Regions from separate parts of the Paenibacillus sp. YSY-4.3 genome, predicted to be linked through region 1. Evidence: riboswitches for the same ligand, from Rfam matches in the RefSeq annotation. Region 1 holds a riboswitch; each other region holds the start of a gene.
The links. A riboswitch is a leader RNA that binds a small molecule or an ion and turns the genes downstream of it on or off. The one in region 1 is predicted to bind thiamine pyrophosphate.

Region 1 (10,049 bases):
GCTTCATGCTGATGAATACGGGAGAGCGGCCGGTTTCGTCGGGGCATGGCCTCATTACATCGATCGCTTGGGGAATTGACGGTAAAGTTGACTATGCGCTTGAAGGTAGTATCTTTGTCTCAGGTTCGGCCATACAATGGCTAAGAGATGGCTTGCGAATGTTTCGGGAGGCCAAGGATAGCGAGAGGTATGCCGAACGAGTCGAGTCCACGGAGGGGGTATATGTTGTACCGGCTTTTGTAGGCTTAGGCAGTCCGTATTGGGATAGTGAGGTTCGAGGGGCTGTATTCGGCCTCACCCGGGGAACGAGCAAGGAGCATTTCATCCGCGCAACCTTGGAATCCTTGGCTTATCAGACAAAAGACATTCTTGTGGCGATGGAGAAGGATTGCGGCTACAAGGTGAATACGATGCGGGTGGACGGGGGAGCGGTATCGAATACGTTCCTGATGGCGTTCCAAAGCGATATCTTGGATGTTCCAGTTGAACGTCCGGCTGTACGCGAAACGACCGCCCTGGGAGCAGCCTATCTGGCCGGGCTTGCCGTCGGATATTGGCAGGATCTTGATGAAATCAGGCGCATCTGGAGTCTGGAACGGCGGTTCGAACCAGCGATGCCGGAAAATGAGCGGGACTCGCTCTATAATGGCTGGAAAAAGGCTATTTATGCCGCTATGGCCTTTAAATGAGCAATGGGCTGCCGAAAGCAGCCCATTTTTGCTTTGTATCGCACGCTTACCCGCTATTTTTCATAATATGTTTTGACTGTATCCCTTAACCTTGTTATACCACAAAACCCGAGCAAGGAGGGGTGACGCATTTTGAAGAGCAGCGATCGTAACAGCAAATTTCTGTTGACTCATCGTGAGCGAGAAGTTTTTGAACTCCTCGTGCAGGATAAAACGACGCGCGACATTGCGGGGCAACTATTCATTAGCGAGAAGACCGTACGAAATCATATTTCTAATGTCATGCAGAAATTGAACGTAAAAGGTCGTGCGCAGGCGGTCGTCGAGCTGATCAAGCTTGGGGAACTGAAAATCTGACGGTTTGGCCAAAACACGTCAAAGAACCGTAAACCTTCTAATTCTCGGGACGGCAGGCGAGAGAGTTAGAAGGTTTTTTGTTGCTTGGAGCTGGAAGCGTAGCTCATTTTAGTTTCAGAGTACAGGGTTGATAATTCCTCATTTTCCATATATTATAAATTAGTGAATTGAATAAACGGGAGCTTGGGCCAACCAGGCTGAGAGGATAGCTATTGCGCTGTCGACCGTATAACCTGATCTGGGTAATGCCAGCGGAGGAAACGTTCAAGCCTTTGTGTATACAAAGACCGCTTCTTTCGTTGCGGTCTTTTTTGTTGCACTCGGCTGCTACAGCTCCGCTTGAACCCATTCATTCTAAGGAGGAATAGAAATGGCAAGCGAAATCAATAACCACACCGCAGACCCCGAGATTTTAGCTTTTCCAGGCAGTCGTAAGGTATATCTTCAAGGCTCGCGTCCGGATATACAGGTGCCAATGAGAGAGATCGAACTTTCCCCAACGGTTCGCGGAGAATCGGTAGAGGAGAATCAACCTGTTCGGGTATATGATTGCAGTGGTCCTTACACAGATGCTAGCTACCATACGGATATAAGGGCAGGGCTTCCAAAGAATCGCAAAAATTGGATTCTGGAGCGGGGGGATGTTGAGGAATATGAGGGCAGGAGTGCTAGACCTGAGGACGATGGATATCAAACAGAAAAACATCATGAGCACACAGAGACTTTCCCCGGAATAGGCCGGAAGCCTCTTCGGGCGAAAGCCGGTTGTAATGTGACGCAAATGCACTATGCAAGAAAAGGAGTCATCACTCCTGAAATGGAGTATATTTCGATCCGGGAGAACGTAGACCCGGAATTCGTTCGCAAGGAAGTCGCTGAAGGCAGAGCAATTATACCATCGAATATCAATCACCCTGAGAGCGAGCCCATGATCATCGGTCGGAATTTTCTAGTCAAAATCAATGCAAACATCGGCAACTCGGCCGTCGCCTCCTCTATTGAGGAGGAAGTCGAGAAGATGAGATGGGCGACCCGTTGGGGCGCTGACACGATTATGGATCTTTCCACGGGGAAGAACATTCACTCGACGCGGGAATGGATTATCCGCAATTCACCGGTGCCTGTAGGCACAGTTCCGCTCTATCAAGCATTGGAGAAGGTAGGCGGAAAGACCGAGGAGTTAAGCTGGGAAGTCTACCGCGATACATTGATCGAGCAAGCGGAGCAGGGCGTTGACTATTTTACGATCCATGCTGGAGTGCTTCTGCGGTATATTCCAATGACGGCTAAGCGAGTTACGGGCATTGTATCCCGCGGCGGTTCCATCATGGCGGCCTGGTGCCTTGCTCATCATCAAGAAAATTTTCTCTATACCCATTTCGAAGAAATTTGTGAAATCATGAAAAGCTATAATATCGCCTTTTCGCTTGGTGACGGCCTGCGGCCAGGTTCGATTGCGGATGCCAATGACGAGGCTCAGTTCGCTGAGCTGGAGACGCTCGGCGAACTGACCCAAATCGCTTGGAAGCATGACGTTCAGGTGATGATCGAAGGGCCCGGCCACGTGCCGATGCATTTGATTAAAGAAAATGTAGATAAACAAATGGAGGTTTGCCAGGAAGCCCCTTTCTATACCCTAGGTCCGCTAACGACCGATATTGCCCCGGGCTACGATCATATTACTTCTGCGATCGGAGCCGCGATGATCGGTTGGTTTGGGACTGCAATGTTGTGCTACGTAACCCCTAAGGAGCATCTGGGCTTGCCCAATAAAGACGATGTCCGCGAGGGAGTCATCGCTTATAAAATAGCTGCGCATGCAGCCGACCTAGCGAAGGGGCATCCTGGGGCCCAAGAAAGAGATAACGCGTTATCCAAGGCGCGGTTCGAATTCCGCTGGAGAGACCAGTTCAACCTCTCGCTCGATCCGGAGAGGGCTATGGAGTATCATGATGAAACGCTGCCTGCGGAAGGCGCCAAGACCGCTCACTTTTGTTCCATGTGCGGCCCTAAATTTTGCAGTATGCGAATCACACAGGATATCCGTGATTATGCTAGGAAGCATGGACTTGAAGAAGGGGAGGCTATTGCCAAAGGCTTCAAGGAAAAGTCACAGCAGTTCAAAGAAACGGGAAATGTCATTTATCGATAGCTAGCTTATTAAGCCTCCTAGCATCTTGCCCGAAATGGGAAGGAGCTAGGAGGCTTTTTGTCGTACTACAAATCAAATCGAATCCTTTTTCACCAATTGCCGCCGGTAATCTCTGGGCGTCATACCATAGGTCTTGTGGAATACTTTGCTGAAATAACGGGGATCCTTGTAGCCGACCAGTTCCCCAACGGCATACTGCGTCAGCTCTGGGTTTTTCAGCAATTCGCATGCTTTTTCCATCCGGATTTGCGTCAAATAGGAGAGGAAGGTCTGTCCGGTGACCGACTTGAACACCTGTCCAAAATACTGTGTCGTTAGGTGGAACTGTTCAGCGGCTTCCTTCAGGCTGATGTCTTTGTCCAGATGATCATGCATATACGCAATAGCCCGCTCCACTACGGTCTCATGATAGGTCATGGGTACCAGCTCGGGATCGGCTTCCTCAATGTTCTGCGGCCGTGACGTATTCTTTGCTAGAATGTCGTCCACGATGGCAAGCAGTTCGTCCGTATCGATCGGTTTAAGTACATATCCGGCAGCCCGGTATTTCATCGCCTTCTTAACGTAATCGAACTCCTCATACCCGCTGATGACGATCATATGGATCTCCGGCCGATGCTTGTGTAAATGCTCCATCAGCTCAAGTCCGTTCATATCCGGCATTTGGATATCCGTTATAAGCAGGTCGATGCGGGTACGCTCTAACCAATCGATCACCTCGCGGCCGCTGGCCGCGGTGCCGACGACATCGATCCCCCGTTCTGTCCACTCCTCCATTGTGCTCAGGCTTTCCGAAATAATGCGTTCATCATCTGCGATCAATAGCCGGCAGGTCATCCGTGTTCCCTCCTTGGAAGCATAATCGTCACTTTCATTCCCCGGTTGGTATCGCTGTCCAGCATAATGCCGTAGCGGGTTCCGAAATGGTACTTGATCCGCGCCTGAACGTTAAACAGTCCGATGTGCTCCTGCTTTTTCGATAACTGCTCATAATCATTTGCCAGCGCTTCTTGAAGCGGCTTCAATTCCTCCTTATCCATGCCGACGCCGTAGTCCTGAATGACGATCCAGACCACATCGTCCTCGATCCAACCCTTCACCTCAATGCAGCCTCCGTTTTGCTTCGGATCCAGGCCGTGCATAATGGCGTTTTCGAGAATCGGTTGAAAAATCCACTTTACCGTGTAAAGATCATAAATTTCTTCCTCGACCTGGATCGTATAACTGATCTGCTTCTTCAGCCGCAGCTGGTGGATTTCCAGATACAGCCGCAGGTACTCCAGCTCCTTGGAGAACGGCACCAACTCCTCGAAAGAGCTGATACTGATCCGCAGCAATTTGCCGAGCAGGACGATCATTTTACTGATATCCTTCTCCTTGCTCTGCCGGGCCAGTGAATTGATGGACTCCAGGGTATTGTACAAAAAATGAGGGTTGATCTGGGCCTGAAGGGCGGCAACCTCCGCGATCCGCTTATGATTTTGTTCCGTGTAGACAAGCTCGATCAAGTCTTTGATTTTTTTGACCATTTTGTTATAGCCGATCCCCAGCAGGCCGATTTCATCTTTGGCCGTAATTTGAAATTGCTCATCGAAATTGCCCTGCTCGACCTCCTTCATTAGCAGGCGAAGCTGCTTGATTGGCCTCGAAAAGCGGGTCGAAATGAACAGGGAAGCGACCGCACCGATGAGCAGACTGACGATGATGGCGCTTACAAATATTTTGCGAATATTATAAACTGGCTCGTACCACTTATTCTCGAGAAAATAAGCAGACATCGTCCATCCGGTCGTCGGCTCCGTTCGCTGAACAAGGCGATACTTCGATAAATCGCCGGGCAAAGTATGGTGGGCTTCGTTATGTGGATAGACTACCGTTCCCTGCTGATCCTGAATGTAGAAACGCAGTGAATCCTCGGACTCGTTCATGCCAAATGCCGGATCCGCCGAAAACAAATGGCTCAGCGCATCAAGATCGAAATCGATAATAAGCAGGCCTGTAGCCCGCAAATCGATGCTGTGCAGCTTGCGCACGAAGGAGAATACCTTCTGGCCGCTGTTCAAGTTGCTGTACGGCCTTAGATGCAAAGGGGTTACATACGCTCTCTCCTGCAGCTGAGCTTCTTCCGGCAGCCAGTCGAAGCGGGAGAAGTTCTCGTTGTCCCGATTGAGGGAATAGCCGTAGTAATACACGAACTGGTTGCTGCTGACAAGCGTAATGCCTGTATTTTCCGGCCGAATCGAATTTGCGCTCTTCATGATGTCGTCTATTCTCGGAAAAGACGCATAATAATCAGACTCGCTCCTGTTCTTCAGGAAGTCGGAGACGACCGAGCTCATGGCGATGGCATCGCTCATACGATTCAAGTCATTAAGGTAAATGGACAGCACTTTGAAATTGCGGTTAAAGGTCGATTCCGCCTCACTATTCAACTGCCGGTTGAGCGAGGAGGCAGAGTTCCGGTACGTAATCCAGCCTAGAAATAGCAGCAGCACCGTAAACAAAATAAAGAAGGAGACGAACAATTTCGCGAATAACGTGTGGTAGAATTTCATCGCTCATCCTTCTTTCTTTAGGATTATTCTAAATTAGCAAAAGTTTTTTCTGAAATCAATGGTCAGCTTAACCAGTCCTCATGAACCGTTTTTTTTTCACCTTTTTCAATGTTTTGTCACATTTTCACCGGAAGAAGAAGGCGGTATAGTTGTGCATAAGCCGGCTTGACACAAACAACAGGGGGTATGAGAACAGCATGAAAAGAAGATTACAGCTTATCGCTAGTTTGCTTTTGATTTTCGCGCTTGTATTATCGGGTTGCCAGTCGCCAGCAGGGTCTTCTTCCAAACAGAATGAAAGCGGTGCCAAGTCGAACGGGGCTTCCAGTCAGCAGGCTGGTGGAGACAGAACGCTAAGATTGATGATTCCGAACTATTTTAACGATTTGGAGAAAAATATTTGGTCCAACGTCGTCAAAAACTTTGAAAATGACAATCCAGGCATCAAAGTGGAGCTGACGACCGGCGACATGCAGGTGGAGAACGGCAAGCTGACTACGATTCTGCAATCCGGGGTTACACCTCCGGATGCCATGCTTATCAATGCTGGCGCAGGCCGCGTAAAGATATTGGCCGACGCCAACCTAATCAAGCCGTTGGACGAGGAATACAAAGAAAACGGCTGGCAGGACAAAATCAAGCCGTTTGCCTATAACCTCGTTTCCGGTTCCGAGCATATTTACGAGCTGCCTCATTCGATGGATGCGCTGCAGGCTTATTACCACAAGGACATGTTCGAGCAATACGGCATTCAAGTACCGACGACGCAGGAGGAGTTGATCCAAGCGTTCGACAAATTGAAAGAAGCAGGCATTACGCCAATTAGCGTAGGTGCGCGCGACCGCTTCCCGATCAGTTGGATGTTCTCGACACTTCTCGAGTCGGGCGCAGGCCGGGAGAAGATGGAGAACCTGCTGTACGGCGACGGCCGATGGGATGATCCTGAAGTAGTCGCGGCGATCGAAGCTTTGGAGCTATGGGTGAAAAAAGGCTATGTCGCCAAAGAGTCCATCTCCCAGACGGCAGCAGATGCTAAATTCGCTTTCCTGAACAAGAAGACCGCGATCGGCTTCTACAGCTCGCAAATCATCGTCGACGCAGTAGAGAACAAGGTGGACAACAATCTGGGCGCGTTTACGATTCCGTCCTTCATCGATGGAAAAACGGCGGCGCCAGCCAGCGGCCTTGGCACGACTTGGGTTATACCGAGCAAAGCGGAAAATGACGACCTGGCCATCACTTGGCTCAACTACGTGCTGTCCGATTTCAGCAAAGTCGTACTCGCGGATACGAACTACAACTACATTCTAGTATCGAAGAGCGCGGAGTCCATCCAGCCGGCAGGCCAGCTTCTGGAGCAAGCGATGAAGGCGGTCGAACAGGATTCTGGTTATAACCCGGCGGTATTTATCGGCCCGGAAACGAAGGAAGCCTACTTCCAGAATCTGCAGGGAGTCGTGGGCGGCTTGACATCGCCACTGGAAGCCGCGAAGAAAATTCAGGAGGGCAAAGAGAAGGATACGGCCGCAGGCTACAAAATTACCAAAAAGTAAAATACATTATGACCAGGACTCGTCCTGAGTCCTGGTCGGTTATGACAGAGGGGGGACCAGGATGGAAACGGCTTCGATGGGAAAGACCCGGGTGCTGAGACGCAGGCTCGTCATCGCATCATTTATACTTCCCGCCTTTATACTGTATGTTACCTTCCTGCTGTGGCCAGTAGGACAAGCGGTACAATTGAGCTTCTTCCAATGGGACGGCTCGTCGCCGCAAATGGAATTCATCGGATTGGACAATTATGCGAATTTGGCCAAGGACGCTATTTTCATCAAAGGGCTCATGCATAATGTCATATGGCTCTTGCTCAGTCTACTGCTTGTCGTCATTCCGACACTGGTGCTGTCGATTATGATCAGCAAGGTGCGGAAAGGGAGAATGTTTTTTCGGGCGGCCTTTTATTTGCCGTCAGTGCTCTCGCTTGCCGTCATCGGCGTACTCTGGACGAAGATTTACGATCCGAATGCAGGTTTGCTGAACGAGTTCCTACGCGACATCGGCCTGGGCAGTCTGGCGCGCAACTGGCTTGGGGAGCCGCTAACGGTGCTTCCGGCGCTCGTCGTGGTCAGCACCTGGGCGTTTTACGGACTGTATATGATTCTATATTTGGCCGGATTACAAAATATCGATTATTCGATTTACGAGGCAGCCGACATCGACGGAGCCGGACCGCTTCGCAAGTTCTGGAGCATTACGGTGCCTAGCCTCCGCAATACGCTGAATATTGTCATCAGCATGGTGATCATTTATTCTTTCAAAGGATTTGCGCTAGTCTGGATCATGACGCAGGGCGGGCCTTTCTATATGAGCGAAATCGTCCCTACTTATGTCTATAAAGCAGCTTTCAGTATGAATAAGGTAGGCTACGGGACGGCCGGCAGCCTAGTATTGGGCCTCATTGTCATGGGTTGTACGGTGTTATTCAATTATTACCGGGAAAAGAGGGAGTGACCATGCACAGCAGCCATAGCACGCGAAAATATCCGCAGGTCATTTTATACGTTGTTTTATCCCTGCTGCTCATCGTCATCGTTGCCCCGATTTTCTGGGCGATTCTGGGCAGCTTCAAGACGAACTTTGAAATCGCGAATTATCCGTTTGCCCTGCCCGCCTCCTGGAAGCTGGACAATTTCTTCGAGGCCTGGAATCTGGGGAATTTCAAAAGATACTTTTTCAATAGCGCCTATATTACAGTTTCGGGCATGATCCTCGTGGCGCTCGTGGCTTGTCCGGCAGGATATGCCTTTGCCCAATTCGCCTTTAAGGGCCGCAATCTGTTGTTCTATTTATTCCTGATCGGCATGCAGCTGCCGGTTCAAGCGATTATCATTCCGGTATTTTTCCAACTCAAGGCGATGGGCATCATTGATACGCTAAGCGGGGTAGTGCTGGTATCGGCTGCCGAGGCGCTGCCGTTCTCCATCTTCCTGATGCGCAATACATTCAAGGATGTGCCGGCCGAGCTGCGGGAATCTGCGCAAATCGACGGGGCAAGCGAGTGGAGAACTTACCTGCAGGTTATGCTTCCGCTGGCGAAGCCAGGGCTGGTCGCACTGCTCGTGTTCACGTTCATGAATATTTGGAATGATTTCCTGACACCGCTCGTACTGTTGATTTCCAATGATAATTTCACGATGTCGATCGGCCTGTACTCGTTTACGGGTGAGAATGCGACCAACTTCGCGCTCATATTTGCAGGTACCGTTATTAGTATGATTCCGAGCATTATCGTATATATGATTTTTCAACGGCAATTTATTGAGGGAATGTCGGCAGGCTCCGGCAAATAACAGATAAGTCTTAAAGCGACAAGGATTGATAAGGGGAGAGAGAAGATGACTAAATTGAAGCAAGTGACGATACTATACACAAATGATTTTCACGCCCAGGATCAACCTGTAAGAGCGACTTGGGTAAACGGCAGCCCGCTGATGGGGGGAGCCGCCCACTTGGCCAGCTATGTGAGAAAGGTGAGATCCGAGCAGGAGAACGTGGTGGTGCTTGATGCAGGCGACATTTTAACAGGGCCGCCGATCAGTACGCTGACCGAGGGCGAGGCACCGATTGATCTGTACAATTATATTGGCTATGACGCGGTTGCCGTGGGCAATCACGAGTTTGATCACGGCTGGCAAAGGGCGCGAGAGTTGCTCAGTAAGGCGCAGTTTCCGTTTCTGTCGGCCAATATCTTCTATAAAAATACGAATATTTTGTTTGCGAAGCCTTATGAAATCATTGATACGGGCGATGTCCGCATCGGCGTGATTGGCATTCACGGTAAAAAAGCGGGCCTCGAGACGATCCAGCTAGACCGGGTAACCGAGCTCGAGTTCCGTAGCCAGGAATCCATTCTCCAAGAATACGTTAATTTGCTCAGACCGCATGTCGACTTGGTCGTCGTGCTTGCCCATCAGGGCGTTCCGGCCGAGCAAGGTACGGAAGACCGCGAGGTGGACGTGGAACGTGACTTTGAGGAAGACGTGTATATTGTCAATAACGTGACAGGCATCGATGTGCTGATAGCTGGTCACTGCCATAAATCGATTGCCGAGCCTTATGTTGCGGCCAATACCGGCACGCTGCTCGTATCCACTCGTGGATTAGGAACAGTCGTAGGATATCTTAATCTGACGGTCGATGCCGAGGCAAAGAAAATAGTGGAACACAAAGGATATTTAGTGCCGATTTATTCCGATGAAATCGAAGCAGATCCGATTTTGGCCGGCCGTCTCGACT
Region 2 (10,049 bases), 190 kb from region 1:
CGGCGATCAGGAGCTGCGCGTGCGCAAAATCAAGGACTTGGCTACGGGTGAGGTTACATATACGCATACCTTTAAGAAGGGGCACGGATTGCTTCGCGAGGAAGTAGAGTATCAAATCTCAGAAGGGATCTATGAACAGATAACAGGAATTCATCGGGCAGTTCCACTAACGAAGAATCGAGTGACGGCGCTATGGAGTGGACGAACCATCGAAATCGATCTGTATGATCAAATCGATCTCATGGTCCTTGAGGTGGAGTTTGCCTCCGAAGAAGAGGCGGTCCAGTTTGCTGCTCCGGATTGGTTCGGTCCGGATATTAGCACAAATAAGGAGTACAGTAATAAGAAGGTTTGGAAGGAGCTGCAGGAGCGCTCAAGTTGAACTTTTAGAATTGATGCCGTCTTACTGGCCGGATTGGGCTGGGGGACGGTTTTTTGCGAAAAACATGGAGTCTTCGCCTTCTCGGGTATATTTTTGCTATCGCTCGTACAGACGGAGTCGGTAAATGCTGTCATTTCCGATAATAGCCATCGAAAAATTCGAGCAGCTTAAATGAATGAAAAATGGATGGATTTTTGGTATTTAAAATATACAGGCTGGCGTAAAGCGCGAAATTAATTGGATTTCGTGTCACTAATAGCGAAGAAAAAAAGCGAATCAGATGAATACAGCATTTTTAGATACACGATATCCATCTATTTTTTCGTTAGTGGCTGGTCAGAACAGAATAAATACACAAAATCCAATAAATTTGGATAGTCAGAGAACCGAGCATTAAATCAAGCAATAGATCTGGTTGAAGGAGCAATGGCTCCCACTGACCGAGATGCTCCTGGCCAAAAAGCAATAAATTCACTCGCCGGTTGAGTAAGGTTACTTGTTGTTAGAGCCGTGACCATCCGTTTATGTTGATGATTCCTGCCCAGGATCAAGCAATTCATAAGCTTGCACATCATTAAACTGAGTTTCCGCCTCCTCCTCGGCTAGGGATTGAATCTCCTCGGCTCCGATGGTAATGACTTCATAATCCTCTTCCGCATGTTTGCGGAGGGCACGCTGCTTGATGAATTTTGGGCTGGCCTCGCCCATCTCCTCGTCATAGACGAGGAGAATGCCGTCTGTTTTGCGCAAGAGCAGCTCATCCCTCGCAATAAATTGCCATTTGCCCTGGTAAGTCTCTTTACTCACTGCAGCATAATGATCAATGCTTCGCAGCAACTGCTCGTAATACATTTTTTTCTCATCACTCCACTTTTCCTCTGGATTACTGAAGGCAGTAATAATGGAGCATTTGAGCTGCGGGTACTCGGCCTTGAGTGAAATGGCGGCTTCGCATGCCCATAGATCTACGCCGTACTGCCCTGGGGTGATCACCCATTCCAATCCTTCATCCAGAAGAGGGATCAGCTTTTTACGGATTGCCTGCTGGATATAGGGGATTCCTTTATGTTTATTGTTGAAAATGCCAAGCTCATGAGCCCGATAACCAGTCACGAATAAGTTCTTCAATGTGGGACTCCTTCATTAAAAAATAAATTTATTGATTATTTATTATCATAGAATAGGCTTCGCGAGATAGCTACTTGATAAGAAAAATAGTTCTATTATCCTGGGTAATTAAGTCTGTAAATGTAATCATATGGGTCTATGTGCCTTATTGACTATTGGTGGAATTTGGTTAAGATATTTAAGGTACTTACACAAATTAGGAGGAAGACATCTTGAAGAAATTTACAGCAGTATTATTGGGGGCAATTCTACTAGTAAGCATCACCGCTTGCGGAAAGGAGAAAGAGGCTGGAAACGCAATCGCACCGGCAACGAACGCGAGCGTGAACGAAGCTGCGCCAGCATCCGCTGAAGGCGCTCTGCCTACGGTAGACGATCTGATCACAAAATCGGCCGAAGCTAGCAAAGAGCTGAAGAGCTTTTCGATGCAAGCGGATATTGACCAGAAGATGACGATCAAGCAAGGCGATCAAGTCATGAACCAAGACGTTTACATTGCTATGACTATGGACGTTCAACAGGATCCAATCGCTATATATCAAGAGCTGACGATGGATATGGGGGATGCAGGCAAGACGGACATCAAGCAATATATCACAAAAGATGGGATTTACTCTCAAGCAGACGGTACATGGGTTAAGCTTCCCGACGAAATGATTGATACTATGGTTGCGGAAATGGAAGCAGCAGCTAATCCGGAGGCTCAATTGGAGCAATTCAAATCGATTGCTAATGACGCCAAAGTAACCGAAGAAGGTAATGAGTACATATTGTCTGCCGACCTGTCCGGAGACGGGCTTAAAGAAATGGCCAAAAATTTGATGGGCCAGGCAGCTAGCGGCAATGAGGAACAAGTAGCGGCAATGATGGAAATGATGGATATCAAGAGCATCAAAATCAGCAACGCCGTAAATAAAGAAACATATCTTCCAACAAGAACTGATGTGCATTTGGAAATGGACATGGAAGTCGAAGGGCAATCCGTATCCTTAATTATGATCATGAAGACCGAGTTTTCCAAGCACAATGAACTGGAAGACATCAAAGTTCCGCAAGACGTTATTGACAGCGCGATTGAAGCTTAATCGCTCCGATCACGAGACAGCCGCCGAACCTACGGGTTCGGTGGTTTTTTTTGTACCGGTAGCCAGGTAAGCGCATTTGGCAGCCTTCGGGCGTGGTGGTCGTGCTACTTAACGGCGAGGGGGGCGACCGTGTGCCGATGATTGAATGGAGGCGGCCGTGCATTAGGTGCTCTGCTGTTCGGCTAGAGGCTTTAAGGAGCGCTATAATGGTGTCCGATGCTGATTTATGACTGTTCTAGATGGCCAGGAGAAGTAACTAGATGTATTTCCTGCAGTTAGTTCAGCGGTTTTGGCCGTGTTAGAGGGAACTAACTGCAAAACCTACATTTAGTTTTAAGTGATTTCGAAGAATGAGCTCCATTCAGGGAAACTAACTGCATGTTTTACATTTATCGCATGTATTTTTGATAAAAGAGCTTAACTAACTGTATAAAATACATTCCGATTTTAAATTATCAATGAATGATTTGTGAGTTGGGACAGGTCAACCCGATTTTGTTAGGGCAGACTCGACTCCATATTTAAGGCCGTGCCGCTAATGCATCAATCTCCCCGAATATCTCCTACAGTGCTTAAGATTACTCAACGCAAAAAGGACCTTTCTGCTCTCAGAAAGGCCTTAAGCTCCTTTTTTCCAAAAATCCCGCATTCTACGCTACAGGACTCGGATTCAATTATATATACTATCGCAAACTCTCTGACATATTATCCGTGAATGGCCAAGATCGTAAACGTCGTATAGAACACTGTATAGAATGCACCAACTGCGACAATCCAGGCAAACAGGTTGCTTTCATTTTTGTACTCTGTTTTTGGCTTTTGCATACGGATCAGCTCCTTGTGAATGCTGAATTACTAATTTGTGAACAATTTGTGTCACCCTTATTACATATTATTAAACATTTTGTGTCTAATTTCAAACACTTTTTTAATCTGTGTTGACAAAAGTTATTTGGATGCAAAAAAACCACAGCCGATCATAGCGAATCGGACTGTGGTTATGCAGCTGCCGCAGCAGCATTTTGAAGTTATATAAGGAGGACGATCATACCTTCCCCTAAGGCGTAAAGCCTTCCTCGCGCAAATATTCCTCCGCTTCCTCCCGGGTCTCGAAAACCATTTCAACGATGGATCCGGCGTAAACGTACCATAAATCGTCCTCAGGCTTCAGCAGCAGGCTGGTACCTTCCGGGTCATGCCAAAGCTCTTCGCCGGAATTATGGCCTGAAGCTGCGGATTGTTCGTCTATACCGCTTATACCTCCGCTTGCTGCAGCAGGCACGGGGGAACTGGAATAACCTGTGCTTAGTCCGGACAGCGAATCGATCGACTGCTGCACCAGTTGGCGAAGCTCGGGTTCAGTGAAGTCGCGAATGTTGACGAAGCCTTTATCGTTAACGTCGAGGTGATCGAGCAGCCCGGCATAAATAAAGCCGTTGCCGTTCGGATGCAGATGATATCCGACTGTTTTTTTGTCATGAACGCTGCCTTCATAGTGGAAATTGACACGACCTAGCGATACGTCCCGGCGTTCAAGCTGGGGGAAGGATTCTAGAATCTGGATTTTTTGTTGGAACGTGAGCATGTAAAGCCTCCCTAAAATTACATAAATTCATTGTGCCGTGATTATATCATAATCCGATTAAATAGTTATATGCGGAGCATGGTTGTGCTGCAGAAAAAAGAACCGCCTGTAAGACGGTTCTAAATCGTTGCCAATCGATCGAAAATGTTTACTTATGCATCCGGGGATACGGGCTGATCCTCATCCTGCTTCTTCTTGTAAAGCAGTCTCGAGGTAGCTATTCCTGCGAGCCCCAAGGCGATAAAGAGAGCGGCTCTTACGCCGATCGATACCCATGGCAAATCAATAATGACGACTTTCAGCAAAATGACGAACAAGAAGATGACGCCTGCCAGTCTGACGCGGGAGCGGTTCGTGATCAGCCCGAAGATAATCAGGCCGGCCGAATAAAGAATCCATGCGCCGGACAAGCTCAAATGCTGGACATCGCTGCTGAAGGATTTGCTTAACACATAAGCAATCTGGGTCACGAAAATGAGACAAAGCGCTGCCTCAACCCAGTTGAAGACGTTCCAGAGTGAATTCACCCATTTGGGCTCTTGTTCTTTCCTCACCATAAAATACGGAATTGGCATGCTGATTACGAGCAAGAACCAGGCCAGCGTCTCACTGGAGAAAAATGCAGGCATGAGGCTGAATAAAATAAGCAATGCGCTGAACAAGTACAGGGTTAAGCCGACGATTTGCTGCAGCAGGCTTCTCAGCTTAATGCCGAGCGCGAAAGAGAGCATGCCCAAGACAAGCAGTACGCTGGCCTTGTAATCCTTGCCTACGCTGTCGACGATGAATACGACCCAGCCGTACGTAGCGATGGAAGCGAATAGCTGCGACATTTCTCTGTGCTTTAAAGACAGCACGGTGGTAACGCTGTATAGAATAGACAATAAGGCCATCAGAATACTGAATGTGTATCCTTCCTCTCCGGAGTAAAGTCCGATCATCCAGAGGGAGAGCAGGAAAAAGCCAATCGGCAGCAAAATCATCTGATCCAGCTTGTGCCGGTAGCGGCGAGCCACCGTAATTCCATATAGCACGAAATGCTGCAATAATATGGCGATTAAGAAAAGATATTTGCTCTTATCGTAAAGGCCTTGCGCATACAAGATTAAGAGCGGTACATGCAGGACAGAAATGGCTACAATATAAGCAGCCCGGAAATTGAAACGGATTGCTACGAGCATCATGGCGATGGAGAAGACGGCCTCATACAGCAAGAACATCCACGGATTAGCCGGGGATTTGGCCAGAAACGGTATCAGATACCCTGATAGCAAGGCGATGATAACCAGCGTTTGCGATCGATGATGAACCGCTATGAACACGCCAAAGGCAATGGACATTATGTATAGCACGAAAGCAATGCCAAGCGGTATCAAGTCATAGAGCATATGCGCGGCAAAAAGAGTGAGAACTAAGACGGCATTTGCGCCGCCCAGAAGGACCTGCCCCAGCGCCTCACGCTGCTGGCGAACCTGCCTGTCTCCGAACCAGTACATAGCTGCGGCCAGAACGGCTCCCAGCAGGCAGCGAACCGGTTCATTTAAATATCCAGCGTTGACCGCGGCCATAAACAGCCATAGCACGCCAAGCAATAGCACGACGATGAATACCCGCGGCAGCCATACCCGTGAAATGGCGTATTCCCAATCGCGCGATGAACGCGGCGCATTCGCTGGCGGCCTCATATACGGGGGCTGCTGGAGTTCCAGCTGTTGGCCTTGATATGGTGCTCCCATTAAAGGGGCTTGGTTCTGGAGCTGTGCTTGATGCGGTTGGCCGTGTTGGTCCTGCTGTTGATGATGATGATGATGATGTTGTTGTTGTTGTTGTTGTTGTTCGTAATACAGTTGTTGCTGCTGCGGGTTTTGAGGGTTCCACGCAGGTTGGTCAGATTGCTGGTGATCATACTGCTGCGTGCCAGGGAAGGTGCCATGATTTTGGGACTGCCCTTGTTGATCGTACTGTTGTTGAATGTGTTGCGGCACTTGCTGCTGATGCAGTTGTTGCTGTTGTAGATGTTGATCGTGTTGGTGCTCCTGCTGTTGTGAGCTCTGCGGGTTCCACGGCGGCGGCCCGGACTGCTGACCCTGCTGCTGCGCTCGAAGAGACGATTCAAGGGCCGGATCATGGACTGCTTCCTTTTCAGCGGGCGGGTTCAGGGGGGATGATGCATATCCCTGGCCGTGTTTCAGCTCAGACAGTTGTTCGCTTATCCTTCGTAAATCTTCCTCCAGTTCTCTGATCTTGTTGTCTCTATCCAAGTTCATATCACCTCTGTTTGTTGAAAATGTTTGAACGATCTGACGAAGATACCTGATCAACCATTGACGATAACGGATGGCCCGCAATCCTTCAAGTCCATATTTTGGAAGTGAATACTTTGGCTTTAAAGGGATTATATGCTATTAATAACACCGCGAACAATAATTTCTGCTAATGAAAATTATGAAATTTGCTGAGAATTCCTCTCCTAGACGCCATTTGTGTGGTAGTATATGTAGTTGAGCCCGAAATAGTGGGATATCCGGTGGATTTATGACTGATGCGATACAATGGGAAATACAAAGGAAACAAGGAATTGAAAGAGGAGAACTGAACTTGGAAGATTATAATGAAATGCTTGAACAAATGAATATCCAGCATGCGATTATCGGGGAAGTAACGACAAGTCTGCCTGACATTCTTCAAGATCTGACGAAGGTTCGTTTGTCTGCGCTTGCTTCGGCCTGCAATTTGCCTGGACGTTCCAAGATGAAAAAGCAGGAATTAATAGAAGCGCTGACAGCCTATATGACCGACGCGGAGCATTTGCAATCAGCTCTGCTGATGACCAGCAGCCTGGAATGGCAATTGTTCGAATCGCTTCTTCGTCAACCTGTTCTGCAGAACAATCTCATTCTGATCGAGCACTATTGGTATCTTATGAACCGTGGGCTCGTATTTACTTATTTCAGCGAGGGCCAGCTTTATATCGTCATGCCGGATGAGATTAGAGAAGCTTACGCCAAGCTGGACCACGTGAATTTCCACCAACAACGAGCGGGTGCGCAGCTCGTTCATGAGTATATATTAGCTACAACCCACTTATTCGGCGCGATTGAGCCGGACAAGCTTATTGAAATTTATAATGCGCAGAACAGTGAGCAGCTCGATCAGAAACGATTCAAGGAGCTATTCGGAGAGCTAACGAGCAGAGAACAGAATTACACGATAGCTGAGGGTTTCATCATTGATGGATATTTGTCTCTTGAGGAATCGCAAGGAGATTTTAAAGAGCTGTTGTCGCAGATTAAAGGCAAGCCGCATTTCATTCCGAAGCGCGAAGAGCTGTTGAAATATGCCGAAGAAGATTACTTCGAGATGACGCCGCAGCTATCGAAGCTGAGAGCGTATGTGATGAAGGAAATTTCCCGGGATGCGGAATTGGTCGACTATCTTATCGACGATATTCAGCTAGCCTGTACGATGCAAGCGACTTCGGGCGAGTTGATCCATGAATTTGAGAGACGAGGTCTGAAATTCCAAAGCATGGAGCAGGCCGATACCGTTGTCGCTCTGATGAACGATGTATATAACCATACAAGACTGTGGATCCATAGAGGCCATACTCCGTTCGCGATGAACCGGATTTTCGGCAATGTGGAGCTGAGATCGGCACATCGCCAGCTAAGTCCATTGAACAAAAGCCAGGTGTCCGTCACCAAGATCGGCCGCAACGAGCCATGCCCATGCGGCAGCGGCCTCAAGTACAAAAAATGCTGCGGCAAATAATTTGAAATATCAAAAATTTGACAACTCTTGTAAAGACAGATACAGTAATAGTGAAAATGAATAGGAAGTCCACTAGGGGAGCCGTCAGCGGCTGAGACAAGATCTTATCTTGGACCCTTTGAACCTGATCTAGTTCGTACTAGCGTAGGAAAGTGGAGTCGGAATCCAATGTCTGACACTTATTACAGCAGCTTGCTGTCCGTGTAAAGGTGATGTTGAATGAGGCCGCTCCATTGATGGAGCGGCCTTTTTGGTATTTAAAAATGTGCGGCGTCATCCCTAATGGCTTCCTGGTCATGTTCACATTATATCCGGAGGTGGAGAACAATGAGTTTTACGCAGGAGCTTCGACAGAAGGCCGATGGTATTTTTCAGGCAATTTTTGAACACCCTTTTGTGAGAGGAATCGCTAACGGCGACTTGCAGAAGGAGCAGCTCATTCATTACGTCAAGCAGGATCATGAGTATTTAACGGCTTATATGCGGATTTACGGCATTGCCATATCCAAATGCTCGAGCCGCGATGAGATCGAAATGTTTAACCAGCAAATTTCTTTTATTCTGAACAGCGAAGTTCATCCGCATAATAACTTCTGTGCGGTTGCCGGAGTCAGCTATGATCAAATGCAAGGATATGCACTGGCTCCGGGAGCGCATCATTATATCCGCCATATGCTGAATGTTGCGCATGAAGGAAGCCTGGCTGAAATTATGGCGGTGCTGCTGCCGTGTCCATGGACTTACCTGGAGATCGGTGAGAAGCTGATGAAAGAAGTGCAGCCAACCGAAGCGCATCCTTTCTATGAGTGGATTCATTTCTATGCGACAAGGACGAATACGACTGCTAAGTTCTGTGAGCGTCTGGACAAATGGGCGGAAATTACGACCGAGCTGGAGCGCAAAAAAATGACCGAGCACTATTTGCTGAGCTGCCAGCTCGAGTACATGTTCTGGGATATGGCTTATAACGTTCAGGATTGGCCAGTGTCCATGAGTACGGCTGAATACGCCCTGTAGGGGAAGGCTCCTATATGTCGAAGGCATAATCTATCATTCTTACAAAAAGAAGTGAGGCAGATCATAATGAGTACACTTGAAAACGATATAACGGCACTTCTTACGAAGGTTCAGAGAACTAAACCGCTCATTCATAATATGACCAACGTGGTTGTGACCAATTTTACCGCGAACGGGCTGTATGCTCTTGGGGCGTCTCCCGTCATGGCTTATGCGCCGGAGGAAGTGGCCGACATGGCCCAAATCGCCGGGGCGCTCGTGCTCAACATCGGCACATTGACGAAGGAGCAGGTCGAGGCGATGATCATTGCGGGAAAATCGGCGAATGCGCATGGCGTACCGGTGCTGCTGGATCCGGTTGGGGTCGGGGCTACGGCGTTCCGCACGGAGTCGGCGCTGCGGATTCTCCGCGAGGTAAAGATATCCCTCGTGCGGGGAAATGCGGCGGAGATTGCCAACCTCATCGGCGAGACGCGCGAGATCAAGGGCGTTGACGCTGGAGACAGCGCCGACAATGAGAACGCACAGCTAGGGCTGCGGGCAGCGCGGCAACTGAATGCGGTCGTAGCGATTACAGGCAAGGAAGATGTCATTTCAGACGGCAGCCGGTGCAGGGTCGTCAGCGGCGGGGATGCGCTGCTGACCCAGGTGACGGGAGCAGGCTGCCTGCTGACATCGGTACTGGGCGCTTTTGCTGCGGTGGAGAAGGATTTGTTGCTGGCCGGCACGGCAGGGCTGGCATTCTACGGCGCTGCGGCTTCCCGGGCGGCCGAGCGCACATCTGAAATCGGCCCCGGCAGCTTTCAGATCGCCTTCCTCGACGAGCTGGCCAAGCTGCATCCGCATTCCCTGAAGGGACATGCCGCGGTACGCGAATTTGAGACTTCCGCCACAGGGGAGGAACTTGTATGAGCATAGCCAGAGCACTTACCATTGCAGGGTCGGATAGCGGAGGCGGTGCGGGCATACAGGCCGATCTCAAGACGTTCCAGGAGCTGGATGTCTTCGGCATGTCGGCCATTACGGCTATCACGGTGCAGAATACGCTGGGCGTTCAGGGCGTGTACCCGCTGCCGCCACA
Region 3 (10,049 bases), on a different contig from region 1:
CCGAGACAAGTTGTTTGATTCGTTCTTCCCGCCGCCGTTTCACATTCGTTTTTACGTCCATCGTCCCTATCCCCTCCGATAGCATCAGGCGCTCTCTTTCCAAAGCCTACAAGATGGCAGGCTGTACCCAGCAAACTGTTGTACTTAGTTTATGAACGGTTTGAACGGAATATGAACAAGCTCCCACGAACGAAGCCAGCGCATTTTTTGAACGCAAAAAGCCGGCGCTTGCAGCGCCGGCCCCTTCTAATCCACCTCATATTTCTCCTGGTGAAGCTTAATGCTGAACACCAGACCTATACACAGCATATTCAACAGCAGTGACGTTCCTCCGTAGCTTATGAACGGCAGCGTAATGCCCGTAATCGGCATCAGGCCGATCATCATGCCTACATTCTCGAAAATTTGGAACAGAAACATCGCCGCGATGCCCACGATAATATAGGCTCCCCGCTTATCTATGCAGCGAAGCGCAATTTGAATCATCCTGTAGATGAATAAGAAATAGAGCAGCATCAATACGGATGAGCCTAGAAAACCGAATTCCTCACCAACGACGACAAAAATCGAATCCGAATACGGGTAAGGAACAAACCGTTTATTTTTGAGCTCTCCCTGTAAATATCCGTCACCCGTCAGCCCACCGGAACCAATCGCAATTTTGGCATAGCTGGACTGATGCTTGGCATCGTTCGAGGCCAGATCCGGATTGATAAACGTGTTGATCCGCTGGTACCAGTGCAATTTCCCCTTATCGGCTAAATAATCGTGAATTTGCATATTATAAGCATTAAATAATGTAACGAACACGATCAGGAATGCCACGAATGCCGTTAGGCCAACGAGCACATGGCTGTATTTCGTATTGCCGATCCACAGCATGGCGCAGAGTACTACCAAATAGATAATCGCATTTCCCAAATCCGGTTGGACAAGCACCAGCAAGAAAGGCAGCATGGTTACCGCCGTAATTGGAACAACGTCTCGCCGGAAACTGAGCAGCCAGCCTTCCCGCTTCCCGAGCAAATAAGCAATAGTCATGATCAATATAATCTTGACGAGCTCCGCCGGTTGGAACAGTAAACCTCCCGGAAGCACAAACCAGCTTCGCGCGCCGTTGATTTCCTTGGCAAATAAGAAGACAAGAACGAGCAGCAGACTGCCCGTTCCATAAACATACCAGCTATAGCGAAGCAATGTGCGGTAATCAACGATCGCCATGCCGAATACCACGACAAAGCCAAGGCCATAAAACATTAAGGTCTTAAGGTCGTAGTTCTTGAAATCAGGCGCATAAGGAGCTATCGCGCTGTGGACGAGCATGGTGCTCATAATCATGAACACGACCAGGATCGTCACCATAAGCCAATCGATTTTTTTGAGTTTGAAGAACAACAAGGATCAACCCATTCCGAAAAACTTCTTAAAGCGTGTAAACATGCCTTTCTTCTGGTCAAGCAGCATGAGAGGAACGGTATCCCCCAAAATGCGCCGGGCAATGTTGCGATAGGCGATCGCTGCCTTCGAATCGGGATTCATTACGGTAGGCTCCCCGTTGTTCGCTGCTTTAATGACAAGCTCGTCATCCGGCACGATGCCGATGAGATCAATATTGAGCACTTGCAATATGCCCTCGATATCCAGCATGCTTCCCGACTTCACCATGTCGACCTTGATCCGGTTTACGATCAGTTTCGGCGAGCCGATATGCGAGCTTTCGAGCAGGCCGATGATCCGATCAGCATCGCGGACAGCCGCATTTTCCGGCGTCGTAACTACGATCGCTTGATCCGCTCCGGCAATCGCATTTTTGAACCCTTGCTCTATTCCCGCTGGGCAATCGATAATTACGTACTCATATTCCTTCTTCAGTTCAAGAACTATATCTTTTACCTGCTCTTCCGACACGGCATGCTTGTCTTTTGTTTGCGCGGCAGGCAGCATGTATAATTCATCAAAACGTTTATCCTTCACCAAAGCCTGGTTCAAGCGGCAGCGCCCCTCGGCTACGTCGATCAAATCATAGATGATCCGGTTCTCCAGACCCATCACGACATCCAGGTTCCTCAGGCCGATGTCCGTATCGACGAGACATACCTTCTTGCCAAGCAGCGCCAGAGCCGTACCTATATTGGCGGACGTTGTCGTCTTGCCTACGCCGCCTTTGCCCGAAGTGACAACGATAGCTTCTCCCATTGTTTACACCCCTTTGAACATCTTAAAGTCCGGACGCACCCGGGTTATGTTCGTAATTTTGTCAATCTGCATCTTCCCGTCACGCAAATAAGCGAATTCCATGCTGCTCTCGCGATGATCCCACTCGTCCGGAGGCCGGCTATAGACTTCTGCAATGCGCAGCTGTGTCGGCGATAAAAACGAGGCAGCAATGATGGAGTCTTCCTTGCCCTCGGCTCCGGCATGGGCCATTCCCCGCAATGCCCCCAGAATATACACGTCTCCTGTGCAGGAGACCGTACCTCCCGGATTGACGTCTCCAAGAAACAGCAGATTGCCGTCATGATGCAGAACCTGGCCGGAACGCACAATCCCGGTCATCGTCGTTAGCTCCCCTTCCTTGGGACGGTCATCTTCCACTAACGGCGACTCTACCGATCGAACCAGCAAATTGCCCTTTTGCTTCAATATATCAAGGATCATTTCCTTCTCTGCATCCGTTACGATTCGCTTGCCCAATTTGATATCGACATGGATAATCGGCCCTGTCAGAATATTCTGATGGCTATGCTCCACCTTGTAGCGCAGCTCATCGAGAAGCTGTTGCAAATCACACTCATCGTCAAGCAGGAATACCAGGCCATCTTTGATGCCCTTGATCGTAACGTGCTTCGATTTCACTGTCATATGCCTGTCCCTCCCCCCTATTCATTTCGTGCAAGAGCAACAAAGTTCCTGCTTCTTAAGGAAAAGCACGGAATGTCAGGCTTAATTCTCGGAAGAACGGCGCTTAGTAATTAACTCCAGCTGGCGTCTAAGAGGGACATAAATAATCAAGGCAAATACGACGTGAACGAATACGTTAGGGATGATAAAAGTCATTAAAGCCCAGGTATAAGGCTGATGCGTCAGCTCGAACAACGAGTAAGTGCCGAACAGGATCGAATCCAGCAGCAGGCTGCCGATCATCACGACGATCATCATCAGCGGCAGCGGAGCTCTCGGTGAACGGAAAACAAGGCCGAGCAAATAACTGGACAGCCCCATAGCAAAAGAATAAGCCCCAATGATCGCCCCGTAGAATACCACATCCTGCAGCAGCCCAAAGAGAAGTCCCAGCACCAGGCCGCTATGCCGGTTGTCGTACACAGTAATAAACAGAATTGCAATATAAGCTAAGTGAGGTACAATGCGTGTCTGCCACGAACCGGGGATGATCCAAGGAATGATCGTTCCCTCGATAATAAACAATACGAACACCAGCAGGATCAGTATATATTTACGATTCCTCACTACTCCAAGACCTCCGGTGTATATACCACAATCAACTCTTTCCAGTCCGTGAAGCTCGCCGCGGGCTCTATGTAAGCCGTATACGTCAATCCGTATTCGCCAACCTGAATGTCGTTGACTTTACCGATGACCATCCCGCGCGGAAATGCTCCGCCGACGCCGGAGGACACAATCGTATCGCCGACCGCGAGCGAAGAAGTATCATCGATTTTATTCATCAGGAACATGCCTTTATCGGGATCGTAGGACTCGACGACGCCAAACACTTCATTCTCTTTTCCCTGAGCCGTAGCGGAAATGCCGTTCGAATTCGGATCCTTCGCATCCATAGTCGTAAGCAGCTTGACGGTTGAGGTAAAGTTACTGACCCGGCTTACCGTACCTACAAGTCCTTCAGCAGAAATAACAGCATATCCCACCTTGACGCCGTCATTGCTCCCCAGGTTCACTTTAATCGTCCGATTGATCGGATCGTTATTTACACTGACCACCTGCGCGATGCGGTAGGTGTAATTATACTGGTTCTTTTGCGCTTCCGTGAAGTGGAGCAAATCAGACAGACGGGCATTCTCCTGCTCAATCCGATTATAGATGGCTTTATCCCGGGTATAGTGAGACAACGCGATCTTCAAGCTCTCGTTCTCTTCTTGCAGGGCGCGCAAGTTAGAGACATCCTCAATCAAGCCGGCGATATACGAAGTAGGCTTATAGAAAATCGACTGCACGAAGCCAACCGTATCTTTCACGAACTTCTCCGGCCAAGACAAATTCGCCCGGGGCCCGAGCGTAAATCCCATTATAGCGATAAACAAAATGAGTCCCATCAGCAAAATAAACAATCTTTTGTTGCCAAGCAGCTTAAACAGTTTAAGCACCCTCCAACCTTGCAATTTCTCCTCTCCACGAGTCCACCTATATTATTATAGAAAAACGGCACAGCCGTCCATGTCAGGACGGCGCCGTTTTATCATGAATAGTGCATATTCTCCCATCTTCAGCGCACAAATTAGCGCTTGCGAAGGGCCGAACTGCTTCTTGATTTGAACAAATGGATGTTGTCGAGAGCTCTCCCCGTACCGATGGCAACGCAATCGAGCGGATGCTCGGCTACGATGACAGGCATACCTGTCTCTTTGGCCAGAAGCTTGTCGAGGTTGCGCAGCAATGCGCCGCCGCCTGTCAATACAATGCCGCGGTCCATGATATCTGCCGCCAGCTCGGGCGGACATTTCTCCAGCGTTACCTTGACCGCTTCCACGATGGCATTCACCGTATCGCCAAGCGCCTCGGTAATTTCGTCGGAAGTGATGGAAATGGTCTTCGGCAGCCCGGTAACGAGATCGCGCCCCCGAATTTCCATCGATTCCACCTGCTCGAGCGGAAGCGCCGAGCCAACATCCATCTTGAGCTGCTCCGACGTTCTCTCACCGATCATCAGATTATATTGGCGCTTGATGTATTGAATAATAGACTCGTCCATGTCATCACCGGCTACGCGCGCGGACTTGCTGGTAACAATGCCGCCGAGCGAAATGACAGCAACCTCTGTCGTTCCGCCGCCGATGTCTACGACCATGCTGCCGGTTGGCTCCCATACCGGAAGATCTGCACCGATAGCTGCCGCAAACGGCTCTTCGATGGTGTAGGCTTCACGTGCTCCGGCCTGCTTCGTAGCATCCTCTACCGCACGCTGTTCAACCGCTGTAATGCCAGATGGGACGCAGACCATCACGTTCGGATGGCGCTGGAACAAGGAACGCTGCTTCTGAGCCTGGCGAATAAAGTATTTAATCATCGTTGCGGTGGTATCGAAGTCGGCAATAACGCCGTCCTTCATCGGACGGATGGCACGAATATTGCCAGGTGTTCTCCCGATCATTTTCTTGGCCGATTCCCCGACCGCTACAATGCTCTTATTATCTGTATTCATCGCTACTACCGACGGTTCTCTCACTATAATTCCTTTACCTCGAATATAAACGAGCGTATTCGCTGTACCCAAATCAATTCCTAAATCTTTCGTGAAACCACCTAACATGCTGTAATCTTCCTTTCCTTCTGTATCTGGTCTATTATATTACATCAGGCCTTGCTCCTTCAAACTTATGAATTCCCCGTCTCCGATCACAATGTGGTCCAGCACATCGATTCCGACGATTTCTCCGGCTTTGCATAGGCGCCGGGTCATCCGGATATCCTCCGGGCTTGGCGTCGGGTCTCCACTAGGATGATTATGGGCGCATACGACAGACGCACTGCTGCATTTAATCGCTGCGCGAAACACTTCTCGCGGATGGACGATCGAGGAATTCAAGCTTCCCATGGAAAGCGTCTCCTGAGCAATGATATGATTTTTTGTATTCAAAAATAAACAGACAAAATGTTCCTTCTGCAAATAACGCAGCTGCTCCATCAGCAAATCCGCTGCATCCCGCGGGCTGCGAATGACCTGGGCCTCTGGCAGTCGCGTCTTCGCAAGCCTCTGCCCCAGCTCGATTCCTGCTTTAAGCTGCACCGCTTTGGCCGGGCCGATGCCCTTGAGCTTCATCAGCTCGTCCAGACTGAGATCCACAAGATTGCGAAGCCCGCCAATTCCACTCAGCACACGCTGAGCCAGATGTATAGCCGATTCATCCCGGGTACCCGTGCGAAATAAAATCGCCAGCAGCTCGGCATTACTGAGCGATCCGGCTCCGAATTGCATCATGCGTTCTCTAGGTCTTTCCTCAAAAGGCATATCGCGCAGCAAATATTGCGGCGTATCCATTCATATCCCTCGCTTCCGAATGATTAGGCATTGGTCCGGATAACCGGCCGCCAGCAAATTCATTACGGAAGGATATGCTTTATCTCTTCCTCTTCTTAAACAACGTACATATGAAGTTATTTGTTACATCGTTTTCGGCTGGAATCGATTACCTTAACACTTGGATTCCAAAACGGCAGAGCATCTCGCTCAGCAAGGAAAGCGGCAGTCCGACCACATTGAAATAACAGCCTTCGATTCCTGTGACAAAAATCGACCCGAGTCCTTGTATCGCATAAGCGCCCGCTTTGTCCAAGCCTTCTCCGGTCCTGGCATATGCGGCGATTTCATCCTCGGCTGCGGGTCTCATCGTAACGGCCGTACGGCGATATTCGACTTCCGTTCGTCCGCTATTCGCATCAATGCAAGCAATGGCAGTATACACATAGTGGCTTCGTCCCTGCAATGAACGGAGCATCGAAGCTGCCTTCGCTTCATCCTTGGGCTTGCCGAGCACATGTCCATCCAAGACGACGATCGTGTCGCTGCCGATGATCACGGCTTCGCGCGATGCTTGCTCAAGCGATGTTTGAACCGCCTTGGCCTTGCGCAGCGCAAGCTCCATGACGATTTGCTCCGGCTCCCATTGCTCCGGTGTAGTTTCGTCCGCTTCGCTTGGAATAACCTCAAACGGAATATGTAAGGAAGCCAGCAATTCCCGTCTGCGTGGTGAAGACGAGGCCAATATTACATGCCGCGATGATGAAGCTGCAAATTCCAAGTTAGGATTCTCCTTTGCTCGGCCTTCGCCCGAATAAGTTCAGAGCTGTTAACCTCGCCATTTTTTGACACTTAGCACTTCATTATTATAAGGTTAATTGATCGGCAATACAAACATAAAAAAGGCAGGGGCAACTATTTCCAATTCCCTGCCTTTCGATTGTTCGTTCACGGCCCCTCTTTGCCTCCGACCAGCTCTTGTTCTGCCAGAATGAACCGCATCGCTTCATTTTGCACTTCCCAGAGCATGGTCTGCTCGCCCTTCTCATTAAATTCCTCCATCGCCTCGACCGCACTGTTCATCGCCTTCTCCATTTCCTTCGCTGCAGCCTCTGCGGAAGATGTCAGTTTGCCCCGAACCGAGGCAGCGCTCTTGGTCCACAACTGATGGCTTTCCCTTAACTGGCCGATCTCCTCCTGGCTCTGGCGTTCAGGGGTAGCTTCTCCCAGAAGAGCTGCCGAGGAGGAGCTCAGCATGTAAGCGAGATCCGCGCTTTGCGCCAAATATTGCTGAAGGGATGCTGCATCCCCCTTATATTCCACGGTAACGGATTCCGGCAAGGCAATCTCATGCAAAATAAGGTGGACACCCCCCGTTTTCAGCCTCCCGCTAAGCAATTTAGCTTCTTCGCGATTAGGGGAGACTCCTGCGTATACCCGCTTCTCATCCAAGGTATCCCGCGCAGCAGCGATGCCTGCGGAGCGTAATTGTTCCTGGGCTAGCGCGACGCCTTCCGCCGTGCTGAATACGCCGTACTGCAGAAAATGATAGCTTTGCGAAGGCAGAACGACCTGCACGAGCGGAGCCTGTTCCTCCGTGATTAGGCTGCCCAGCACAGGGATATCTGCCGCTTCTCCGGCTGCCTCCTGCTTCGGCACGCTAATTCCGGGGATCGGCACCGACATTTCCTGATTGAACATCGACAGAACGACGAATCCAAAGAGCGCCCCGGTCACGATCGCCCCGGTCAGCGAGCCGGCAACCTTCCACCAGGAGGTTCGCGTTTGGCGAAAATAATAATCACCGCCGCCTGGTTCGGAGTGCTCCGGAAATACGGCAATCCCTGTTCCGGTATGATCCGTAAAAGGATCTCCCCAATAGTCCATCGTTTCTACCGCACGGTAAGCTGTGGTAATATCTTTGGGTCCCTGATCCGATTGCTCAGGCTCCTTGTCATGCCTTGGAGCGGGGACGGGTTTTATCCCCTGCTGGTCCCAGGCCCCCTGTGCATGGCGGGCTTCCCGCCCGTGTTCATCGAACCGGAATGTCATCTTCGCCTTGTTCACGATCCGCACGCTCCTTGTCCTCTCTTCTACCGTTACAATATGAATATTTGCGAGAATATAGACCAGTTCATTTAGGCGAGGTCTTTACAATTTAATGGAACTCTGTATAATGGGAACCATTGACAACCGCATAACGGAGAAATGCACTAGGGGTGCCTTTGCTGGCTGAGAGATCGTTCCCGATTGAGGAACGGTTAACCCTTTACACCCGATCTAGATCATACTAGCGTGGGGAAGTGCGGGGAAACGATGAATAGCGCTGCATGTTCACTTTAATATATTAAAGCAAGCACAGGCTTGGATCGATAAAACCGCACTCTTCGGGTGCGGTTTTTTTGTCGTTCCAGGCAATGATTAATTTATCCAAGGGAGGAAAAGTAACATGAACAACAATCCGATCGAGCAAAACATTCAAGCTGTGGCTTGCGGCACCAGCCGCATCGTCGGCTGCCGGTTCTCTTTGTTTCCGATGAGCGACCGGTTCGTCCCGATCATTCTCGAAGCACTGGAGCATACCGACACGTCCAAGGTTTGGGTTCAGAGCGATGACGTCAGCACCTGCGTGCGCGGCCGCCATGAGCATGTGTTCGACGTCGTTAAATCCATCTTTCTTCAAGCGGCAAAGAGCGGCGAGCATGTCGCGCTCAGCGCAACTTTCTCCGTCGGCTGCCCGGGAGATACGGAAGGAGACGTCTACATGTCCGAGGACGATGTCCGCTTAAACGAGGGGAACGACACTTCGGTAGATACCGCAGCTCAATTCGCGCTCTATCCGATGGGGGTGCCCCACTATATGGACGTTATCTATGATGCGGTAAAAGCTGCGGAAGCCGAGGGGACGTTCTCCGGCGGGATTCATTACGCCAGCCGCTTGGACGGTAATGCCCATCAGGTTTTCCGGTCGCTCGAGAACGCCTTCGTCACCTCGAGCACCAAGACCTCCCATCTAGTCATGACTGCGACGATCTCCTGCAACAGTCCATCAACTAAACCGGATCATGTGCAGAGGAAGGGGGAATAAGGATGTCATCCTGGAAGCTTCGCGACATTATCGTTCTCAGCTCGCTGTCTGTCGTATTTGCTGTCGTGTACTTGATTTTCCTGCAGGTAGGTAATGTGCTCGTCGGCTTTATGGGTCCGATGGGATATGAGGTCATCTTTGGCATATGGTTTATCGTTTCGATTATTTCGGCCTATATTTTGCGCAAACCTGGAGCAGCCCTGCTGTCCGAGACGATCGCCGGAACGATCGAGGTATTGATCGGCAACGTCACCGGCCCGATTCTGATCCTGTCCGCCTTTATTCAAGGTCTCGGCGCGGAAGCAGCCTTCGCCGCCGTAAGATACCGCTACTACAACACGCCAGTGCTCATGGGAGCAGGCGTAGGCGCCGCCGTATTCAGCTTCGCTTGGGGCTTCTTCCATTCCGGGTTTGCCGCATTGTCCACGGGTCTTGTCATCTCCATGTTCATCGTCCGGGTTATCAGCGGAGCGGTCATCGCCGGCCTGTTGGGTAAATGGATATCCGATGCGCTGGCCCGCACAGGCGTGCTGAGAAGCTTCCCCATTGGAAAGGCCGCAGCCCAAAACGCTAATCAAAAACGAACTTCGGTGAAGCTGTAATGAATACAGCGCTACCGGATCAAGATACGATGGATAAACCGATTGTTTTGGAGACGAAAGATTTATCCCTGGCTTTTAGCGAGGAGGGGGAGGAGCTAGTATTCTCCTCAATTTCTCTCCGTTTGCACCAAGGCGAAGTAATGCT

Region 2: another riboswitch for thiamine pyrophosphate. It lies ahead of tenA (thiaminase II); the one in region 1 lies ahead of thiC (phosphomethylpyrimidine synthase ThiC).
Region 3: another riboswitch for thiamine pyrophosphate. It lies ahead of ACYUJT_RS23665 (YkoF family thiamine/hydroxymethylpyrimidine-binding protein); the one in region 1 lies ahead of thiC (phosphomethylpyrimidine synthase ThiC).

What each region holds. Positions count from the first base shown of each region.
Region 1 covers NZ_BAABMC010000001.1:212,072-222,120, forward strand. The annotation lists gene glpK (glycerol kinase GlpK) at 1-689, shown strand, start outside; gene ACYUJT_RS00925 (helix-turn-helix domain-containing protein) at 822-1,046, shown strand; TPP riboswitch at 1,212-1,323, shown strand; gene thiC (phosphomethylpyrimidine synthase ThiC) at 1,417-3,198, shown strand; gene ACYUJT_RS00935 (response regulator transcription factor) at 3,271-4,035, opposite strand; gene ACYUJT_RS00940 (sensor histidine kinase) at 4,032-5,753, opposite strand; gene ACYUJT_RS00945 (ABC transporter substrate-binding protein) at 5,951-7,306, shown strand; gene ACYUJT_RS00950 (carbohydrate ABC transporter permease) at 7,368-8,264, shown strand; gene ACYUJT_RS00955 (carbohydrate ABC transporter permease) at 8,267-9,103, shown strand; gene ACYUJT_RS00960 (bifunctional metallophosphatase/5'-nucleotidase) at 9,149-10,049, shown strand, end outside.
Region 2 covers NZ_BAABMC010000001.1:17,768-27,816, forward strand. The annotation lists gene ACYUJT_RS00080 (CYTH domain-containing protein) at 1-382, shown strand, start outside; gene ACYUJT_RS00085 (SLOG family protein) at 905-1,510, opposite strand; gene ACYUJT_RS00090 (DUF6612 family protein) at 1,723-2,595, shown strand; gene ACYUJT_RS00095 (hypothetical protein) at 3,653-4,180, opposite strand; gene ACYUJT_RS00100 (DUF2339 domain-containing protein) at 4,333-5,916, opposite strand; gene ACYUJT_RS00105 (hypothetical protein) at 5,916-6,308, opposite strand; gene ACYUJT_RS00110 (SEC-C metal-binding domain-containing protein) at 6,779-7,951, shown strand; TPP riboswitch at 8,016-8,119, shown strand; gene tenA (thiaminase II) at 8,279-8,968, shown strand; gene thiM (hydroxyethylthiazole kinase) at 9,035-9,880, shown strand; gene thiD (bifunctional hydroxymethylpyrimidine kinase/phosphomethylpyrimidine kinase) at 9,877-10,049, shown strand, end outside.
Region 3 covers NZ_BAABMC010000012.1:53,568-63,616, reverse strand. The annotation lists gene ACYUJT_RS23715 (peptidoglycan DD-metalloendopeptidase family protein) at 1-61, opposite strand, end outside; gene ACYUJT_RS23710 (FtsW/RodA/SpoVE family cell cycle protein) at 247-1,395, opposite strand; gene minD (septum site-determining protein MinD) at 1,402-2,196, opposite strand; gene minC (septum site-determining protein MinC) at 2,200-2,862, opposite strand; gene mreD (rod shape-determining protein MreD) at 2,944-3,468, opposite strand; gene mreC (rod shape-determining protein MreC) at 3,468-4,343, opposite strand; gene ACYUJT_RS23685 (rod shape-determining protein) at 4,475-5,506, opposite strand; gene radC (RadC family protein) at 5,546-6,235, opposite strand; gene ACYUJT_RS23675 (Maf family protein) at 6,384-6,995, opposite strand; gene ACYUJT_RS23670 (SPOR domain-containing protein) at 7,163-8,281, opposite strand; TPP riboswitch at 8,420-8,533, shown strand; gene ACYUJT_RS23665 (YkoF family thiamine/hydroxymethylpyrimidine-binding protein) at 8,664-9,302, shown strand; gene ACYUJT_RS23660 (ECF transporter S component) at 9,305-9,904, shown strand; gene ACYUJT_RS23655 (ABC transporter ATP-binding protein) at 9,904-10,049, shown strand, end outside.